One region of the Corynebacterium efficiens YS-314 genome, then DNA from elsewhere that is predicted to be linked to it. Evidence: riboswitches for the same ligand, from Rfam matches in the RefSeq annotation. Region 1 holds a riboswitch; each other region holds the start of a gene.
The links. A riboswitch is a leader RNA that binds a small molecule or an ion and turns the genes downstream of it on or off. The one in region 1 is predicted to bind thiamine pyrophosphate.

Region 1 (7,173 bases):
GAAGATCTCATCACATCAATTTATTATAATAATCCTGCCGGTAGGGCAGGGTGGAGTCAACTTTCTGCGGTGACCCACACCATATGGTGGCCCATGTCCGTGCGGTGTGGGGCCGTTACGGGATATATCCACACAGATAACCCCGACCGAGGGGAGCTGTTATCAGCTCACCGCGGCCGGGGTCAGGTACTGCTGTCCTAGGGCTGGTGCACCACGACGCGGGTGCGATTGCGCAGGGTGGTGGAGGTGGAGAAGATCAGGGCACCGAGAAGTCCGACGGCCGCGAAGGCGAAGAAACCCCACGGGTAGGCGATGCCCATGCCGACCAGGATGCCACCGAGCAGTGGTCCGGAGATCGCACCCAGTCGTCCGATACCGGCGGAGAAACCCATGGCGGTCGCACGGATCTGGGACGGGTGATTCTCGCCGGTGAAGGCGTAGATGAGAACCTGGGAGCTGAACACGAACACACCGGTGAGGAACACCACCAGGTACAGGCCCACCAGGGGCATGCGCACGGCCAACAGCGCCAGGAACACCGCGGAGATCACGAACCAGACCAGGGCGGTCTTGCGGGGGGAGTGGATATCGGCGACCCGGCCGGCGATGAGCAGTCCGACCACGGCCCCGATGTTGAGCACCATGAGGAAGCCGAGGGAGTTTCCCATGTCGTAATCGGCCTGGCGCATGATCTGTGGCAGCCAGGTGTTCAGGCCGTAGACCAGCAGCAGCCCCATGAAGGAGGTGCCCCAGATGGCGATGGTGTTACGGCGGAAGGTCGGCTTGAACAGGGCGGAGAGGGAGGCGGACTCGCTGATCTCCTGCTTGTGCTCCCGGTCGAGGTCATCATCGAGGTTCAGACCGTAGGCGGTGGCGATCTCGCGTGCCTTCTCAGCCCTGCCGGTGGACAGCAGGAACTGGGGGGATTCCGGTAGCAGGAAGTACAGCAGTGGCAGCAGGATGAGGCCCGGGACGGCACCGGCGATGAACATCGAGTGCCAGCCGAGTGGCTCGATGAGCAGGATGCCCAGGAAGGCGGTGGCGACCGCACCGACGTGGTAACCGGTCATCAGGGTGGTGGAGGCGGAACCGGCCTTGGTGCCCGGACGGAACTCGGTGACCATGGCGATCGCGGTGGGCAGTGCCCCACCCAGTCCCACACCCGCGATGAAACGCCACAGCGTGAACAGCGTGATGTCCGAGGTGAAGGCCAAGAGCAGGGTGAATACTGGAGAACACCGCCACGGAGAAGATCATCACGCGGCGACGCCCCAGTTTGTCTGTGAGGAAACCGATGGTCAATGCGCCGATCATCATGCCCACCAGCCCGAGGGTGGAGATCTGGGTGGCATGCGCGGCGTCGAGGTCCCAGGAGGTGTCCTGGAGCATGGCGGGGATGGTGGCACCGAGGACAACGAGATCGAAGCCGTCCAGGACGATGGCGAACCAGAGTAGTGCCAACACCACCCCGACACTGCGGGTGGGCGCCGGGGTGGTGGGGGTTGCGTGTGAGGTGGTCACGGGCGGGGTCCTCTTAAGAGATAGGAAGGGATGGGAGGTGGGTGGGTGTCAGTAGTCGAAGCGGGGCAGATCGCGGCCCACGTACTGCTCGGCCAGGTAGCGCTGACCGGCCTCGGATTCGAGGACGGAGCGGAGCTCGGCGAAGCGACGCTGGGTGGCGAAGTGGTCCTCACCCGGAACGGCGTGCAGCATGGAGCTCATCCAGTAGGAGAAGTGCTGCGCCTTCCAGATGCGGGGGACGGTGAGGCGGGTGTAGTCGTCGAGAAGCCCGGTGTCGTTGCGCTTGATTGCGCGGGTGAGTCCCGGTGCGAGCACGGAGACATCCGCCACGGCGAGGTTGAGGCCCTTGGCGCCGGTGGGTGGGACGGTGTGGGCGGCATCGCCGGCGATGAACAGGCGTCCCTTCTGCATCGGCTCGGTCACAGCGGAGCGGAAGCGCAGCACGGCCTTGTCGAAGATCTTTCCCTCGGAGACGGTGATGCCGGGGGAGTCGGCACGCAGGTGGAGCTGCTCCCAGATGCGGTCATCCGACCACATCTCCGGGGTGTCATTGGGATCGCACTGGAGGTAGTAGCGCTGGACGGTGTCGGTGCGGGTGGAGATCAGTGCGAAACCCTCGGGGTGGGTGGCGTAGATGAGTTCCTTCTGTGTCTTGGGCGCTTCGACGAGGATGCCGAACCAGGCGTAGGGGTACTCGTGGCGGGCACGGATGCCACCATCATCGGTGATGATCTTGCGGTAGGGGGAGTTGGAGCCGTCGGCGGCCACGACATAGTCCGCGGTGAGCTGCCGGGTGGTGCCATCAACACCGGTGTAGGTGATTGTGGCCTTGTTCTCCTGTGCGTCACCCTCGAAGTTCTCCACGGAGTCCACGGTGGTCTCGAACAGGAGCTCACCGCCGTCCTCGATGCGCTTGGCGATGAAATCCTTGAGGTATTCATGCTGCGGGTAGATGGCCACCTTGTGGCCGGTCAGCTCCGTCAGCGGGATGCGGATGTTCTCGTTGTTGATGGCGATGTCGATGGCCTCATCGTGATCGGCCTCGCGTTCCATGCGCTCGCCCACACCGGTTTCCCGCATGAGGTTCAGGGTGCCCTGCTCGAGGATGCCGGCACGCACGGTCTCCTCGACATCCTGCCGGGAGCGGCTTTCAAACACGACGGATTCGATGCCCTGCAGGTGCAGGAGGTGGGCCAGGGTCAGTCCTGCCGGACCCGCACCGATGATGGCTACTGGTACGTGGTTCATGAAAGGCTCCTTCAGGTGGGCTGTGGGGTATGGGCTGTCGGGTGGGGTCCGGCGGGGATCCCCGCCCCCGGGTGTGCGGGGCGATGTGTGCCCGATGGCCCCCAGATGTGGTTAGTGATATGGGTCTCAAAGTAGGCAATGGCAGAGGTGATAGCAATATCCCGGCCGCATGTTCGCAGAGTGAACGGGGGTGAGGGTGGGGGATCGGGCCCGGCCTGCGCAATTGACCTGGCGTAACCATGGCCAAGGGTGTAGCTAGGGGTGTCGATGAGGGGTGTTGGGGGCGATGTGTCACGTCGACATGCGTGCCCACCAGCCCGCCCAGGCGGTATTGGACAACTCCCCAGGTCCGTGGACTAGTATGTAGGAGCACTAATTCGATATTGCACGGGTGTCCGGTGAAAGTCCGGGCTGAGAGGTGGCACAGCCACAACCGTTGAACCTGATCCGGGTAATGCCGGCGATAGGGAGGAAACATGACTGATACACGTCTGCCATCAACCGGGGAGACCGGTGAGCCAGGGGAGACCGGTGCGCCCGGGGGAACCGGTGTCACCACCGGCCCCACCCCACAGACCCGACACACCTGGCGCGTGATCGACATCGTCATCGCCGCGGTCCTGGGCGTGGCCTGCGGGCTGATCTTCGTGGTGTGGAATTCCATCGGATATGCCTGGTTCACCGCCTTCGACGCGCTGACCCCGGGCCTGGGCGGTCTGGCCGTCGGCATCTGGCTGCTCGGCGGTGTGCTCGGTGGGCTCATCATCCGCAAACCCGGCGCCGCGCTGTTCGTCGAGGTCATCGCCGCCTCGGTGTCCGCGGCCCTGGCCTCGCAGTGGGGCATTGAGACCCTGTACTCCGGGATCGCCCAGGGACTCGGCGCGGAACTGGTCTTCGCGCTGTTTCTGTACCGGCGTTTCACCCTGACGGTGGCCATCCTCGCCGGGATGGGTGCCGGTGTCGGCGCCTACATCCTGGAGGCTTTCCTCAGCGCCTACTTCGCGATGTCCCTGGCCTTCAACATCATCTACTTCAGCTGCCTGATGATCTCCGGTGCGCTGCTGGCCGGCGTGGTCAGCTTCTACCTGGTCCGCGCCCTGGCGAAAACGGGTGCGCTGGACCGGTTCGCCGCCGGCCGTGAACTGCGCAGGGAGGTCTGAACACACCCATGACCACCACCATGGGTACCCGGGTGACGGTCCGGGATTTCGGCTACCGTCACGCCTCGCGGAAGAAACCCGCCTTCAGCAACATCACTCTTGATATCGCGCCGGGGGAGCGGGTGCTGCTCACCGGTGATTCCGGTTCGGGCAAATCAACCCTGCTCGCCGCGTTGGCCGGCGTGCTCGGTGATGACACGGAAGGGCAGACGTACGGTTCCCTGCTTGTCGACGCCTCCGCCACCGGCCTCGTCCTCCAGGACCCAGACTCCCAGGTCATCGCCTCCCGGGTCGGTGATGATGTCGCCTTCGGCTGCGAGAACCTCGGCATCCCGCGGGAGGAGATCTGGCCGCGGGTGGAGCAGGCTTTGGATATGGTCGGTCTCGACCTGCCCCTGACACATCCCACCCGGCATCTCTCGGGTGGGCAGAAACAACGCCTGGCGCTGGCCGGGGTCATCGCGATGGGTGCCCGGCTCATCCTGCTGGATGAACCCACCGCCAACCTCGATCCGGCCGGCCAGCGCGAGGTGGTTGAGGCCGTCAACCGTGTGGTGGACGCCACCGGCGCCACCCTCATCGTTGTGGAGCACCGCCACCAGCTGTGGTCGGGGACTGTGGACCGTATCCTCCGCCTCGAGGCAGACGGGGTCCGGGGGATCCACGCCGATGACCTGGTCTCACCCACCGGTCTGCCCACCCGCCGGGAGGCCGGGACGACCGCCCTGGTCTCCGCCGATCACCTGCTCGCGCAGTGGGGACCGCCCCGTTCCTTCCACATCCCGGAGGGTGCCTCCACCGTGATCACCGGTGCGAACGGTTCCGGCAAGACCACCCTGGCGCTGACCATCGGCGGGCTCATCCCACCCCGCTCGGGGCACCTGGATCTGGCCGACACCCTCCGGCGTGGCCTCGACAGACAGCCCCACCAGTGGCGTTCGGCGGATCTCGCGCGCCGCATCGGCACGGTGTTCCAGGATCCGGAGCACCAGTTCGTTGCCCGCACCGTGCGCGAGGAGATCGAGGTCGGGCCCAAGGTCATGTCGGGCAGACGCCGCGGCACCGTGGACCAGGCCAGCGCGCACCGCATCGAGGAGCTGCTGGACCGGTTGCGTCTGCGCCACCTCGAGCATGCCAACCCCTTCACCCTCTCCGGTGGGGAGAAACGCCGCCTGTCGGTGGCCACCGCGCTGGTGGCGGCCCCGGCTCTGCTCATCCTGGATGAACCGACCTTCGGTCAGGATCCGGTGACCTTCCGGGAGCTGGTGTGGATGCTGCGGGATCTCGCCGATTCCGGCACCACCATCGTCTCCGTCACCCACGACCCGGATTTCATCGCAGCCCTGGGTGATCATCACGTGGAGGTGGGCAACCGGTGAATCTCATCAGGGATATCAACCCCGTCACCCGCATCCTGGCGGTCATCGCCCTGACCACCCCGCTGCTGATCAGCGTGGACGTGGTCTCCGCGGCCATCGCGCTGGCCGCCACCATCGCCCTGTCCCCACTGGTGGGGGTCAGTTGGAGGCAATTGTTCCGGCGGGGCTGGCCCCTGCTGGTCATCGCGCCGATAGCGTCGGTGTCCATGGCGCTCTACGGTCGGCCCGAGGGGGAGGTGTACTTCAGTTTCCTCCTGGCCCAGGTCACGGATAATTCACTGTCGCTGGCCCTGGCCATCGGTGTGCGTGTGCTGGCGGTCGGTCTGCCGGTGGTGGTGCTCATCTCCCGGCTGGACCCCACGGATCTGGGCGATGGCCTCGCCCAGGTGGCACGCCTGCCGGAGCGGTTTGTCATCGGTGCCGTCGCCGGGGGACGCCTGGTGTCGCTGTTCCGCGATGACTGGTCCTCCATGTCGCGCTCCCGCCGCGCCCGGGGTATCGCCGATCAGGGCCGGATCCGTCACTTTGTCACCATGGCCTTCGGGCTGCTGGTGCTCTCCCTGAGACGCGGAGCCAAACTGGCCACCGCGATGGAGGCCCGCGGGTTCGGTCGCCGTCCCGACCGCACGTGGGCGCGCGCGTCCACAGTGGGGCTTGTCGACGCCACCGTGATCCTCATCTGCCTGCTCATCTCCATCACCGCGATCACCGTGTCCATCCAGACCGGTTACTTCAGGTTCCTGGGAACATGATCATCATCCTCATCGACGGACAGTCCGGCTCCGGCAAGACCACCCTGGCCAGACAGCTGGCCACCGAGACCGGTTTCCAGCTGGTCCACCTGGAGGATTTCTACCCCGGCTGGTCGGGGCTTGCCGAGGCCAGCCGCATGGTGGTCGACGATGTACTGCACCCCACCCGACCCGGTTTCTGGCGATGGGACTGGGAACAGAACCGCCGGGCCGGGTGGGTGGACATCCGTCCGCGCGCGAGTCTGATCATCGAGGGATGTGGGGCGGTGACGGAGGCGTCGATAAGCACCGCTGCAACGTTGGGGACCGTGATCACCGTGCGGTTGACCGGACCGGAGGACCTCCGCCGGGAGCGCGCACTGACGCGCGACCCGGATTACGCACCCTGGTGGGAGATGTGGGCCGCCCAGGAGCGCGAACACTTCACCGGGCCCGGGGATGTGCCCGTTGACCACGTGCTAGGGTGGTCGTGATCGCGGGACGACCCGCGCATCGGGTACCGGATGGGGACGGCCCCGCCTGAGCTTTCACAAGGATGTTCACCATGCCGTCCACGCGTCTGGATGTCATCGATTATGCGCGCATCATCACCGGCTGGGTGGCTGTTGCGCTGTTTCTCCTCCTCACCGTGCCGGGCCCGCCCCTGCTGCTGCTCACCATCATCATCGCGGTGATCCTGTTCAGTTCCTTCGGGGTGGTGAAACAGGCGGAACGCCTGGCGGTGATCCTCGGCGACCCCTACGGCTCCCTGGTGTTGACCCTGTCCATCGTGACCATCGAGGTCATCCTCATCGTCGCGGTGATGCTGGGGCCGGGGGAGTCCACCACCATCGCCCGGGATTCGGTCATGTCGGTGTCCATGATCATCATGGCGCTGGTGGTGGGCGTGTCCTTCCTCGCCGGGGGCCTGCGCCACGGCGCGTTGTCACACAACGGAACCGGGGCCCAGACCTACCTGGTGATGATCCTCATGCTGTCGGTGCTGGCCTTCGCCGTGCCGGCGGTGATCGGCGTGGCAGGGCAGTACCAGCCCGCGCACGCGGTGCCCGTGGCGGTGGCCACCATTGCGCTCTACGGGTTCTTCCTCAGACAGCAGACCGGCACCCGGGCCGG
Region 2 (7,173 bases), 480 kb from region 1:
GAGGAAATCGGTGTAGGCCATGGTCACCGGTGAGGGGGCGGATACCCCGGTCTCTGCAAGGCCCTTGTTCAGGTAGGTGCGGTGCAGTTCCGCCTCCACCGTGATGCACTCGGCGGCGCTGGTGGCCCAGTCCACCTGTGCGGGGGCATCCGGTGCGCGCGAGCTCAGGGTGGCCAGGGCGCGGGAGTACTGGCGCAGATAGTGGGCGTCCTGATCGATGTAGAAGAGGAATTCCTCCCGCGACAGGGTGCCATCACCCAGGCCCCGGATGAACCCGGAGTCGAGGATCTCACCCAGGACATCACCGGTGGCCTCCCACAGCGCCCGGGTGTAGGGGCCCGCCGGGGCAAGGGCTGGGGCTGGACTCTGTGTGTCGGACGGGGTGATGATCCCATCCGAAGGGGCACCCATCCGCAGATGTGGCCACGGCGTTGCATCTGCGGCACGCAGCAGACGCCGGGTCACCGCGAAATGATCCACCGGCCCGCTGCCGGAGCCCACCTGCAGGGCGTCGGCACCGCGCAGTGCCTCGTTGAGCCAGCGCGTCGCCCAGTCCAGCGCCTTATCCACCGGGTGACCTGCACCCATCCGGGTGGCCAGCGCCGCCGAGAGTGAGCATCCGGTCCCGTGGCTGTTGGTGGTGTCAACACGTGGGTTGGCCACCATGTGGACAGAGCCGTCCGGATACACCACTGCATTATCAGCACGGGGACCAGTCAAGTGTCCACCCTTAACAATGACGGTGGTGCCCACGTCTGTGGCGAAACGCCGCGCCTGCTCAATCGCCGCATCGAAGGAGGGAGCCGGTTGCTCACCGCACAGCACCGCCAGCTCCGGGATATTCGGGGTGATCACATCGACCACGGTCGCGAGCTCCAGCAGGGCCTCGGTGGCATCGGGGTCCAGCAGGCTGTCGCCGCTGGTGGCCACCATGACCGGATCCAGGATCACCGGACCGTGGGGGCGGGTACGCAACCACCCGGTGACCTGACGGACCGTGTCAGCCCGGCCGAGCATACCGAGTTTCACCGCATCCACGGTGACATCGGAGAACACTGATTCCAGCTGCTCATCCAGGAAGTCGGCGGGCGGGGTGTGGACCCCGGTGACACCATGGGTGTTCTGTGCGACCAGGGCGGTGATCACCGACATTCCGAAGCCACCGGCCGCGGCGATGGATTTCAGATCAGCCTGGACACCGGCACCACCGGTGGGGTCGGTGCCGGCGATGGTGAGCACCCGTGGCTGTGCCACGCGACGCCCCGCCTCCCACACATCCAGCAGCTCCCGGGCGGCCTCCGCCGGGGAGGGGGCCGCCATGATCGCCGAGACCACGCACAGTCCATCCACCCCGGTACGCGCCAGATCAGCGGCGTTGGCAAGACCGACCCCGCCGATCGCCACGGAGGCGATACCGTGGGCACGTGCGACCTTGGCCATGGCAGCCACGCCGTCCACACCCACCGCCTGCGGGGCATCCGGTTTGGTGTCCGTGGCCTGGACGGGACCGAGACCGACCACATCCGGCAGGGCGATGCCCGCCCGGGTACAGTCGGCGATCACCGTCTCGAGCTGATCCATCGTTTCGATGGTCAACCCGATCATGAGATGCCCGGGCAGTTGCCGGCGGGCCTGCACATAGGGCAGATCCCCCTGGCCGATGTGCACGTGGCAGCTCAGCTCCGCGGCCACGGCGAATCTGTCATTGAGAAACAGGGGCACCCCCAGGCGGTCGCACACCCGTTTGAGCTCCATGGCATGTTCCCGGAAGGTCTGCTCGTCGGCATCCTTGTCGCGCAGTTGCACCACGGTGACACCACCGTTGATGGCGTCCTCGACAATCCCGGCGACCCGCTCGGGGCCACCTCCAAGGTGTGGGTCGGTGACGAGGTAGAGGCTGAAATCGGTCATCGGTTCTCCTCCCGGAGGTGGGTCAGGTTGGCAAGCTGGTTGCGGTCGAGTTGGTGGAGTGCGTCGATAAGCGCTACGGCGTAGGAGCCCGGTGCGGTGGCACGGGTGGCGGCGATGCGGCCGGCGGCCCCCAGGTGGGCGTGCGCGGCGACCACCGCGTCGTGGGGGTCGATGTCGGTGTCCTGGGTGGCACCGAGGTAGGCGGCGGTCACCGCGCCGAGGGCGCAGCCGGTGCCGATGACCAGCTGCAGCATGGGGTCCCCGGACTTAAGCCACGACACACGTCCACGTGAGACGATGAGGTCCTCTGCTCCGGTGACGGCAACGACCCCGCCGGTGCGCCGGGCGAGCACCTGTGCGGCCTCCACGGCATCGGCGACGTCGTCGGTCGCATCGACCCCGCGTCCACCGGCGCCCAGACCGGCCAGCGCGACGATCTCCGAGGCGTTGCCGCGTATCGCGGCCGGATGCTTGTCGACGGCCCGACGGAGGAACGCCGAACGTTCCGCCAGACCACCCACACCGACCGGGTCAAGTACCCAGGGAGTACCGGCAGCGGTGGCTCCCTCAATGGCGCGTTCCATCCCGGCATACTGTTCGGCCGACGGTGTGCCGGCGTTGATGAGGACCCCGTCTGCCACCCCGGCGAAATCGAAGGATTCAGCCGGCGTGTCCACCATCGCGGGACTGGCCCCGATGGCCAGGAGGGCATTGGCGGTGAACTGCATGACCACGGCATTGGTCAGGCATTGGACAAGTGGGGTGGTGGCGCGCACCAATGTGGGCGCATGAAGATATGAGTCAGCCATGCAACGGCCATCCCTTCGCTAGTACGAGCTAGAGCAGGTTCAACGGGTGTGTTCTCAGCCTGTCCACGGTGGACAGGCACCCCGTGCCTGGTTCTCACCCTAGCAAAAGGTCTGGTCTGTATGGCTGGTGGGTGGGGATGACCCCGGACAGACAACAACACCCCCGGACACCTGCCGGGAGGTTCCGGCGGGGTCAGGGGGTGGGGGCGAGCTGGGGGTGGGCCTATTTCAGCTTGTTGGCGGCACCGAAACGGGTGGTGTCCTTCAGCTCGATGGGCACGTCACCGTCTTTTTCATCGATGACCTGGCCGAGCTTGGCCAGCGCGGTGCGGGAGTGCAGCTGCTGACGTGTGGTGGCGAGATTCCAGCGCTTGCGGGAGAGGGCATTGAGACCCCAGCTGATCGCGGAGACGAAGCGGTTGCGGAAACCGACCAGGAACATCAGGTGGACGCCCAGCCACAGCAGCCAGCCGATGAAGCCGGTGACCTCGACCTTGCCCATCTTCACCACGGCGGAGAAGCGGGACACGGTGGCCATGGAGCCCTTGTCGAAGTAGTCGAAGTCCTCGCGTTCATCGCTGGAGCGGCCCTCGGCCTCCGCGGCGATCTGCTCGGCGACGTACTCGCCACCCTGGATGGCCACCTGCGCGACACCCGGGAGGTTATCCAGGGCCATCATGTCACCGACGACGAAGATGTTCTTGTACTCGCCCACGGACAGGTCACGGTTGACCTTGACGCGACCTGCACGGTCGACCTCGACACCGGCCTGATCGGCGATGAGCTTGCCCAGCGGGGAAGCGGCCACACCGGCGGACCAGATCTTGCAGAACGACGGGATGCGGTGCTCCTCACCGTCCTTGGTCTTGTAGGTCACGGCCTCCTCGTCGACATCGGTGACCAGGGCGTTGAGCTTGACGGTCACACCGAGCTTCTCCAGGGTGCGTTGTGCGTTGCGGCCCAGGCGCTTGCCGAATGGGGGCAGGACCTGCGGGGCACCGTCGAGGAGGATGATCTTGGCGGAGGAGGGGTTGAAGTTGGTGTAAACACCAGCGAGGGTGCGGTGGGCCATCTCGGCGAGCTGGCCGGCGAGCTCCACACCGGTGGGGCCTGCACCGACGACCACGAAGGTCAGGAGGCGCTCACGCTCGGCCGGGTCCTCGCAGACCTCGGCACGCTCGAAGGCGCCGATGATGCGGGCGCGCAGTTCGAGGGCATCGTCGATGGTCTTCATACCGGGGGCGAACTGGGCGAAGTGGTCGTTGCCGAAGTAGGACTGACCGGCACCGGCACCGACAACCAGCGAGTCATACTCGTAGACCCGGGTGTAGGAACCCAGGGAGGCGGTGACGGTGCGCTTGGTGATGTCGATGTCGGTGACCTCACCCTTGATCACATTGACATTGTCCTGGCCGCTGAGGATCTGACGGGTGGACGGTGCGATCTCGCCGGAGGACAGGATGCCCGTGGCCACCTGGTAGAGCAGAGGTTGGAAGAGGTGGTGGTTGGTGCGGTCAATGAGGGTGACATCGACGTCTGCCTTGGCCAGGTTCTTGGCGGTGAACAGGCCGCCGAAGCCGGAACCGATAACGACGACGTGGTGGCGGCCGCCTTCGGGGCGGGTGGGGTTCTCGGACATGGTGTCACTGTCTCCTGGTCGTTGAAGAAAATTAACTGGCGCTAGTAGGTGGGCGCCACATACCTATCAACAATAGCCCTCCCAACGAGAACCCACAGGATCGGGTAGTCCAAACCTGTCTGTTTTTGTGAAATATGTGGTATTCACGCCCGTATCTGTTCATTATGCCGGTAATTATGGCGCGTGTCACGTCAATGAATGGACAATCACTGATACCTTTCTGACATGGGTGATCAGGCCTCGGGGTACGGTGCCCCGACTGTGCCCCGGCCGTGTCTCCGCCGCTGTGCCAGCCGTTGGGTCTACACTTTCAGACTGTAGGAATATCCGCTTCGGTTTCATGCCGTGATGCCACCTGGAGGTGCACCAAAACGCATGGTAGATACGCGTTTGCGCCATCTGGGGTCGATCGACCCCGAGGAATGGCCGGGGGTTGCGACGGTACCTGATGCGGTATTGATGAACGTCCGTGCCCGACAGGCTGAGGCGAGGTTCGCCCGGGCCTGCGAGAGCGCCGGCCTGGACCTGCTCGGGGATGAGCCGGATCTCACCATCGACCATGAGGAGTTGTTTCCGCGTCTGGCCGCCAACGGATGGCTGGGTCTGGCGGAAAGCTACATGGCAGGCGAGTGGCGCAGCGATAAACTCGCTGATGTGCTGACGGAATTGATCCGGGTGGGTTTCCGCCCGCGGGGCAGGCTCACGCCCCCGGTCGGATTGCCGGATGGTGCCCAGGACAACGGTGGTGCCCTGCCCGGGGAGCTGATCCGTCTCAGTTCCGGGGATGGGATGAGTGCCTTCGGTGGGGTCTTCGCCTCCGGGGTGCCCACCACGCTGCGCACCGCGGTGAAGAGTTTTGTCCCCGGGGCGGGCAGGAACCGCGAACCCGGATCCCATTTCGTTGATGTGACCCGCATTGCGGATCCGGTGGCGGTGGAACGGGAGGATCTGGGGGAGGCCCAGCGCCGGGCGGCGGCACGGTTGTTGGATGCCGCCCGTGTGCGGTCCGGGTCGCATGTGCTGGAGTACCCGGCCTCCGGTGGTGCGCTGTCCATACTGGCTGCCCGGAGGAACGCCACCGTGGATGTGCTCACCGCCGATGAATCGCAGGTGCCGGGCCTGTCGGAGCTGTTGATCCTGGCCGGGGCGGACAAGGATGTCCATATCCGCACCATTCCCCGGGCGATCCCGGGGCGGGAGGACTGGGGCGGATCCTATGACGCGATCGTGTCCATGGAGAAACTCGAGGTCGTCGGCACATCCGGCGCGAAGAGGTATATCAGGGCGCTGGACCGGATGCTCGCCACGGGCGGGTATGTGGCGATGCAGTCACTGGTGGCCACGGATCAGCTCGGACCCGTCGGCCGGGAGGCACTCGGGGTGTTGCGGGCCTATATCTGGCCGGCCCTGAAATTCCCGACGGTGTCAGAGATCCACCAGCTCGCCGACCGGGAGTCCTCACTGCGGGTGATCGCGGAGGTGCACTTCCCGGGGCATTATCTCAAGAGCGTGCAGTTGCAGCGGGAGATCTTCGAGGGCCAGATGAGAGAAGCGGCGGCTGACGGTTTTGATGCCGTCTTCCGCCGCATGTGGGTCTACCACTATGCCCTCATCGAGGCCCTGCTCCGGCTCGGCCACCTGGACGCCGCGCAGTTCACGCTGACCACCAGGAACCGACGCGGGCGTCGATAAGCACACAGGTCCTAGACCTGGGTGAGGTCGTTGTTCTTGTTCTCCTTCATGGTCAGCACCGCACCGAAGGTGATCAGGGTGACGATGATCAGGTAGATGCCCACCTGCGCCACACCGTATTCCGCCACCAGCCAGGTCGCGATGAACGGGGCGATCGCAGCACCCAGGATCGAGGAGACGTTGTAGGCGATACCCGAACCGGTGTAGCGGACATTGGTGGGGAACAGCTCTGGCAGGATCGCCGACATCGGGCCGAAGATCAGACCCATGATGGCCATACCCGCCATGAGGAAGATGAACACGGTCGGCTTGGTGGCGGTGGCCGGATCCAGCAGTGCGGTGAAGGTCATGCCGAAGGCGAGCAGCAGCACGGATGCCAGGATGAGGGTCTTCTTCCGGCCCCACACATCGGCCAGCCACCCGGAGATCGGGATCATGATGGCGAAGAACGGGATGGTGGCCAGCTGCAGCTGCAGGAACTCGAAATACGGGATGGACAGGCCCAGGCCCCGGGAGCGGTCACCGATGCCATAGGACAGGATCCAGGTGGTCACCAGATAGAACAGGGTGTAGGTCGAGAGCATGATGAAGGTGGCCTGCACCAGGGGGCCGAAGGAGGTGGCGAACAGTTCCTTCAGCGGCGACTTCACACGCTTGCCCTGGTTGACAGCCTGCTGGAACACTGGGGTCTCCTCCAGGGAGAAACGCACCCACAGGCCGATGATGATCATCACCGCCGAGGCCAGGAACGGGATGCGCCAACCCCAGGTCATGAACGCATCGCCGGTGTCACCGGTCTGGTGGCCGAGCGTGGCCACCAGGATGAGGAAGAAACCATTGGCCAGGAAGAAACCGAACGGTGCGCCCAGCTGGGGCCACATCGCGGCGCGGGCGCGGTGGCCGGGTTCAGCATTCTCACCGGCCAGAAGCGCGGCACCGGACCATTCACCACCCAGACCGAGGCCCTGGCAGAAACGCATGAGCGCCAGCAGCGCCGGGGCGATGATGCCGATCTGGTCATAGGTGGGCAGCATGCCGATGAGAATAGTGGCGACACCCATGGTCAGCAGGGAACCGATCAGCGTGGCCTTGCGCCCCACACGATCCCCGAAATGCCCGAAG
Region 3 (7,173 bases), 850 kb from region 1:
TTGAGCACTGAGGAGGGATTCGCCCTCCTGGACTCGCTGGCCACCTATGATCATCCACGTCCGCTGGTTGTTCTCACCGGCGGTGATCCCTTCGAACGTGGTGATCTCACGGAGCTGACCCGGTACGGAACCGGTCTCGGACTCAATATCTCGCTGTCCCCCTCGGTGACACCACGCCTGACCCGCGCCAGGCTCGTCGAACTGCGGGAGGCCGGCGGATCGGCGTTATCGCTCTCCCTCGACGGGGCCGTGGCGGAGACCCATGATCACTTCCGGGGTTTCGCCGGCACCTTTAAGCAGACGGTGGAGATGGCCCGGGTGGTCACCGACTTCGGTTACCGGCTGCAGATCAATTCCACGCTGACCGCGGGAAACGTGCATCAGGCACCGGCGCTGCTGGCCCGGGTCATCGACATGGGCGCGCGGCTGTGGAGCGTGTTCTTCCTCGTGCCCACCGGCCGTGGTGCGGGTCTGGGCGCCCTGGATGCCGACGAGCGCGAGGACGTCCTCCACTGGCTCCACGACGTCTCGGACCGTGTGGCCATCAAAACCACCGAGGCGCCCCAGTACCGGCGCGTTGTCCTGCAACGCACACAGGGGCAGAGCTATCAGGGAGGGGAACTGTACCGCTACCTGACGGACGCAACCACCCGGCTGCTCGGTGAAAGGCCCACCACACCCCGTCGGCCCCGGCCACCGATGGCGGTCAACGCGGGCAGCGGTTTCGTGTTCATCGACCACCTGGGTGATGTGTATCCCAACGGGTTCCTCCCTCTGCACTGCGGAAACGTCAGAGACACACCCCTGCCGGAGATCTACTCCGACTCCCCGGTCTTCCGGTCCCTGCGTGACCCCTCAACATGGCGGGGAAAATGTTCGGTCTGCGAGTTCGCCAGTGTGTGCGGTGGCTCCCGGTCCACGGCGTACGCGATCACCGGCGACCCCCTGGCCTCCGACCCGACCTGCTCCCACGTTCCTGCGGCGTGGACACCGGACGAGGGGGATCGGCGGGAGGAGCGTGGACACCGGGCGCTCCGGATATCAGCCCCGGGGTCCTGACCTTCCGTGGTCCCGCGGATTCCCCCGGAGCCTCATCGCCGATCCCGGCCGCTCACCCCAGCGCATTGATGCCGCCGGGGAGGTTGACCAGGTCATAACCCAGGTCGCCGTACTGCTCCACGAAGGTGGCACTGCGCACCCCGGAGGCGCAGTGCACGACCACGCGCCGGGTATCGCGTCGTGCGTCGCGCCGGGCCTCACCGAGGGCATGCCACACGGTATCCACACCGGTGATCTCCGACAGCGGCAGACGCACCGGATCCAGGTCGGCGAGTGAATCATTGAGCAGATACTCATGCGGTTCCCGGATATCCAGCAGCACCGCCGCACCGGCCCGGACCTGGTCGAGCAACTCCTCGGGGGAGGGGCCAACCGCACACACCGCATCGCTGTAGCTCGGCTGGAGCCCGGTGACGCGGTCACGCGCCGGGTCCGCACCCACGGTGAAGCTGCGGGTGGTGGTGGTCAGGGCGTCGTAGCTGAGCATGCGTCCCGGCTGGGTGGGTAGTCCTGCGAGGAACTTGATGGCCTCGGTGGCCATGAGCGCACCGATGGTGGCGGTGGTGGCCCCGAGCACACCGGCGGTGGCACAGTCGGGGATGGAATCACCGGTGGGTTGGACGGGGAAGAGATCACGCAGGCCCACACCATCGGCAAACAGGCAGACATCCCCGCGGAAACGCAGCACCGTGCCCCACACCAGGGGGGTACCGGTGATCTCGGCGGCATCAGCCACGAGGTATTTGGTGGCAAAGGAATCCGATCCGTCGAGAACCAGATCAACCCCACCGACCAGCTCCACCGCGTTGTCGACGGTCAGGCGCTCACGCAGGGCGGTCACCGTGATGTCGGGCTGGAGTTCACGCAGGCGTTCGGCGACCACCTCCACCTTGGGCCGGCCCACATCGGAGGCACCGAAGAGGATCTGCCGGTGGATGTTGGTGATGTCCACGGTGTCATCGTCGATGACGGTGATGTGTCCGATACCGGCGGATGCCAGCGACTGCATGGCCGGACATCCCAGGCCGCCACCACCGATGACCAGCACATGGCTGCGGTGGAGACGTTCCTGCTGTTCCATGCCCCAGCCGGAGAGGGCGAGCTGGCGGGCGGTGCGGCGCAGTTCGGTGTCGGGAAGTGCCATGTCGGGAAGGGACATCTCTGGAAGTGCCATCTACAACACCTGATCCGACCAGGACGCCAGTCCGTCGAAGGTGGAGGAGGCCACGGCGTGTTCGCGTTTCGGGATGCGCCCGGCCCCGCGGGCGAGACGGCCGGCATCCACGGCATAACGCATCGCGCGCGCCATCGCCACGGGGTCCTGACACCGGTTGACCGCAGACGCCAGCAGCACCCCGTCGCAACCGAGTTCCATCGCCAGGGCGGCGTCGGAGGCGGTGCCGACACCGGCGTCGAGAAGCACCGGTACACCTGCCCGCGAGCAGATCAACTCGATGTTGTGCGGGTTGAGGATGCCCAGGCCGGTGCCGATGGGCGAGCCCAGGGGCATGACCGCGGCGCACCCGACGTCCTCCAGGCGTCTGGCCACCACCGGGTCATCGGAGGTGTAGGCCAGCACCACGAAACCCTCGGCGACGAGCAGTTCGCAGGCGTCGATCAGTTCGACGACATCGGGCAGCAGGGTGTGTTCATCGGCGATGACCTCCACCTTCACCCAGTTGGTGCCCAGTGCCTCCCGGGCGAGTTTCGCGGTGATCACGGCATCCCGTGCGGTGCGGCAACCCGCGGTGTTCGGCAGGGGGGTAATGTCCAGGCGGCGCAGCAGGTCGAAGACGGATTCCCCGGTGGTCGTGGCTGCGTGACGACGCATCGCCACCGTGGTCAGTTCCGTCCCGGAGGCCACCAGTGACTCCTCCAGCATCGCCATGGAGGTGGCGCCACCGGTGCCCATGATCAGGTGGGAGTCGAAGGTGCGGTCGGCGATGGTGAGCATGGGTTAACCTCCCTGGACGGCGGTGAGAATGTCGATGTGCTGGCCGTCGGCAAGCGGGCGGTCCCACTGGGAGCGGGGCACCACCTCACCGTCCACGGCCACGGCGACCCCGGCGTCCGGCAGCTGCCCGAGGGTGTTCTCCACCAGGGCACTCAACGTGGTGGCGGTGGTGGTCACGGACTGGTTGTTGAGGGTGATGTTCATGGATGCTCCTTCTGGGTGGTGTGTCGGTGTGGGGCACAGGCGTGAAGATCGATCCCGGGATCGCGGTGTTCGACCATGGCCAGGGTCGCCTCGGCGGCCAGGGCGGTCAGCAGGATCCCGTGGCGGAAATACCCGGTGGAGATGATCAGGCGTTCATCCACCCGCCCGAGGTACGGCAGATCATCCGGGGTACCGGGGCGCGCGCCGGTGGTGGCCTCGAGGAAATCGCACTCCTTGATGCCGGGGGCCAGGCGGGTGGCATCGCGCAGCAGATCATGCACCGCGCCGGCGCGGGGGACAGGCCGCTCATCTTCGCGTGAGGTGGCCCCGATGGCGAGGGTGCCGTCGGTGCGGGGGATGAGGTAGACGGTGCGGTCCTCCACAAACCCGCGCACCACCCGGGTGAGCAGCGGGGCGAGATGATCCGGCACACCCAGGCGCAGGATGTCGCCGTAGACCGGACGCAGCTGCAACCCCGGGTGGAGCTGCCCTGCGCCCAGACCATTGGCCAGCACCACCTGTTCATCATCGGGGATCGCAGTGGCCCGTTCCCGGCGGACCTCCACCCCGAGATTATCCAGGGCGTCGAGCAGGGCCGCGGCGAACATCCTCGGGTTGATCTGGTGATCGCCCGGGATGTGCACGGCCCCGGCCAGCTGCGGGCTCAGGGCAGGTTCCAACCTCCGGGCTGCACGCAGTGTCAGACGTTCGACCTCCATGCCGTTGGCGGACTGGTAGTCCGACAACTGCGCCAGATGGGCAGCATCCGCCCGGTCCGCGGCCACCACCAGGGTGCCCTCGGTGCGGTACCCGGTGGGCAGATCGGTGTGCTTGTCGACGACCCGAAGCAACCCCGGATACAGCGCGGCCGAGCGCAGCATCAACGGGAACAGTGCCTCCTGCCGGTAGACCACCTCCGCGACCGGGGCCAACATCCCACCGGCGTGGTGGGTGGCACCGGAGGCGGGATCGGGATCCACCAGGGTCACCACATGACCTGCATCCGCCAGCCGTACCGCGGTGGCAAGACCGACCAGACCACCACCGACGACGGTGACGCTGCTCATTGGCGACCCTCCCCGAAACCGGTGATCAGACGCCGGGCGTAACCGGTCGGGTCAGCGGATTCCATGAGGCCACGCACCACCGCCAGACCGGCGACACCGGTGTCGGCGAGGGCCGGGGCGTCATCGGCGGTGACATCCCCGATGGCCACCACCGGAAGCCTGGAGAGCTCCACCAGCTCCCGGTAACCCTCCACACCGAGTGGTGGGCGACCGGAATCCTTGGTGGGGGTCGGGCGGAACGGCCCGGCACCGATGTAGTCGAGCACCTCCGCGTGCTCATTGGCGGCCTCCACCAGCTCCCTGGTGCCGGTGGTCAGACCGATGATGGCCTCCTCGCCCAGCAGGGCACGGACATCACGGACAGGAAGATCATCCTGCCCGACATGGACCCCGTGGACGGGCAGGCCGCGGTGGCGCAGAGCGAGGGCGATGTCGACGCGGTCGTCGACAAGCACATGGGCGGTCTCGCCCACGGCGAGCGCGACGGCCTCGGTGAGTGCGTAGAGCTCACGGGCGGTGATGGGTTTGCTGCGCACCTGCACCGTGCGGGCCCCACCTGCCACCGCGCGCCGGGCGACATCGACTATGTGTTCGTGGCTGCCGTGGCCGGTGATGAAATAACAACGCAGATCAGGGGTGGGACGCATGTCCTTGTAGGCCTCTCTTCCTTCGCTGGTGCTAACCAGACAGGTTCATACGGTCCTTGCGCGGCAAGGCAGCGCAATCTCAGCCCGGTGCCCCGGGCGCCCGTGGGGGTTGGGGCCTGAGTGTAGATGATGCGGACCACGCCGTGAAGGGCGGGGGCGGGATTTGGCATCAGCCGCGCAGACATGAAAGAATGCATGGGTTGACTGTGTGTCTCGTGGCACCTTCTGCACAGAAGGGGTTGCGGTGGTCCGCAGTGGCGCAAAATTGAAACGGATACGAACCGGCCGAGCGCCCCACCACAGGGGAAGTGCCGCCAGGGTCCTCTTTCCCTAACTGTCAAAGGACTGTCTACATGAACATTCTGGATAAGGTCGACTCCGCATACCTGCGCGACGACGTTCCTGCCTTCCGCCCCGGTGACACCCTCGACGTTCACGTCAAGGTCATCGAAGGCACCAACACCCGTACCCAGCTCTTCAAGGGTGTTGTCATCCGCCGCCAGGGCAGTGGCATCCGCGAGACCTTCACCGTGCGTAAGGTCTCCTTCGGCATCGGTGTTGAGCGTACCTTCCCGGTTCACTCCCCGAACCTGGAGAAGATCGAGGTCGTCCGTCGTGGTGACGTCCGTCGCGCCAAGCTGTACTACCTGCGCGAACTGCGCGGTAAGGCTGCCCGCATCAAGGAGAAGCGCTAAACCTGACGGTGTCCTGACACCATCCCGGGTTGCAACCCCCGTCGCCACCGGATCTCTCCGGTGGCGACGGGGTTTTTTCATGGGGGAATGAAGAAAGCCGTGGGTGAGATTCCTCCTGTTTTGCGGGGGAAAATAGTAAAATTATGATCAACGTTCAATATCCTTAAGAGTTTTGTGTTCTTGGCTCCTCAACCTCCTGTCAAAATCAGTGCAAAACCTTGGCTTGCTGTGTGCAGTTCTTGATTGGACCCATTAGTCGCCGACGGGTACCTCTGTGCCATGGGCGTTAACATAAGGAGCCCGTCATGGCTTTGAAGCACACAACCAGGCTGAGGAACAGATCACTGGTAGCAGTACTGGGCGTAGCCACACTACTGCTGGGGCATGTTCTTCCTCGGATGATTCTGATTCACCCGCCACCACCGCATCCAAAGGTGGTACCACCCATGCGGGCACCGTCAACGCGGTGACCTTCGATACCCTCGCCGATGCAACCGTCAAGATCGTCGGTCAGGGTACCTTCATTGAACCCGGCACTGTCGACCCATCGGAATCCGCGTGGGAGGGATCCGGATTCATCATCGACCCGTCGGGTATCGCCATCACCAACAACCACGTGGTGGTGGGTGCAGGTCGACTTGACGGAACCTACGGTGAGAACGGGGAAAGCAAGGCGAGTATGCGGGTGCTCGGGGCATCTGAGTGTCTGGATCTTGCCGTGGTACAGCTCAATGCCGATGATCTGCCCCACTACACCTGGTACGACGGTCAGATTACAACCGGCCTCGATGTGTACTCCGCGGGTTTCCCGGCAGGAGCCTCCGATGACTTCACCCTCACCCGTGGCATCGTCTCGAAGACGGATTTCGAGTTCGACACCCAGTGGGCGTCCCTTGAGCATGTGATTGAACACGATGCCCGTATCCGGGGTGGTAACTCCGGCGGTCCCCTGATCACCGGGGACGCCAAGGTTCTGGGCGTCAACTATGCCGGCGATGATTCCCTCGACTACAACTTCGCCATCCATCGTGATGTGGTTCGAAATGTCATCGACGACATGATCGACGGTAAGCGGATCTCATCGATCGGTGTCAACGCACAGGCCTGGGATAGTGGGGATCCGGAATTCTTCGGCGTGTGGGTGTCCTCGGTGGAACCGGGAGGCCCCGCCGACAAGGCAGGTATTGAACCCGGGGACCTCATCCTGAAACTCGGGGGAGTCAGCGTGGGGGATGAGGGTAATCTGGCGAGCTACTGCCAGGTACTGGATACCCACGGCAGTGACGGCACCATGGACGTTGAGGTTCTGCGCCCCCGCGACGACACCCTCCTCACCGGTCAGATCAATGGCCGTGAGCTGGAGGTCGAACAGGAGAACGTCTCCGGCGGGCAGGCCACGGAGCAGGCGGGCGAGTACAGCGGTGAGTCAGTGGAGATCACCGACGACAGCAATTCCCTCGCAGTGAGCGTCCCGGTCGAGTGGGCGGATGTGGATCCCACGCCGTGGAAGGACAATAACGGACGGGACTGGGTGTCCCTCGTGGCGG

Region 2: another riboswitch for thiamine pyrophosphate. It lies ahead of thiM (hydroxyethylthiazole kinase); the one in region 1 lies ahead of CE_RS05760 (ECF transporter S component).
Region 3: another riboswitch for thiamine pyrophosphate. It lies ahead of CE_RS09630 (thiamine phosphate synthase); the one in region 1 lies ahead of CE_RS05760 (ECF transporter S component).

The regions. Positions count from the first base shown of each region.
Region 1 is NC_004369.1:1,187,667-1,194,839, forward strand. It holds partial or broken gene CE_RS05750 (MFS transporter) at 309-1,521, opposite strand; gene CE_RS05755 (4-hydroxybenzoate 3-monooxygenase) at 1,570-2,769, opposite strand; TPP riboswitch at 3,147-3,256, shown strand; gene CE_RS05760 (ECF transporter S component) at 3,246-3,929, shown strand; gene CE_RS05765 (ABC transporter ATP-binding protein) at 3,938-5,308, shown strand; gene CE_RS05770 (energy-coupling factor transporter transmembrane component T family protein) at 5,305-6,060, shown strand; gene CE_RS05775 ((d)CMP kinase) at 6,057-6,533, shown strand; gene CE_RS05780 (calcium:proton antiporter) at 6,605-7,173, shown strand, end outside.
Region 2 is NC_004369.1:1,670,082-1,677,254, forward strand. It holds gene CE_RS07935 (bifunctional hydroxymethylpyrimidine kinase/phosphomethylpyrimidine kinase) at 1-1,911, opposite strand, end outside; gene thiM (hydroxyethylthiazole kinase) at 1,908-2,720, opposite strand; TPP riboswitch at 2,714-2,814, opposite strand; gene CE_RS07945 (NAD(P)/FAD-dependent oxidoreductase) at 2,944-4,359, opposite strand; gene CE_RS07950 (class I SAM-dependent methyltransferase) at 4,735-6,051, shown strand; gene CE_RS07955 (MFS transporter) at 6,063-7,173, opposite strand, start outside.
Region 3 is NC_004369.1:2,039,938-2,047,110, reverse strand. It holds gene CE_RS09655 (TIGR04053 family radical SAM/SPASM domain-containing protein) at 1-1,059, shown strand, start outside; gene CE_RS09650 (ThiF family adenylyltransferase) at 1,112-2,233, opposite strand; gene CE_RS09645 (thiazole synthase) at 2,234-3,013, opposite strand; gene thiS (sulfur carrier protein ThiS) at 3,017-3,217, opposite strand; gene thiO (glycine oxidase ThiO) at 3,214-4,284, opposite strand; gene CE_RS09630 (thiamine phosphate synthase) at 4,281-4,931, opposite strand; TPP riboswitch at 4,931-5,045, opposite strand; gene rplS (50S ribosomal protein L19) at 5,285-5,626, shown strand; gene CE_RS09620 (S1C family serine protease) at 6,093-7,173, shown strand, end outside.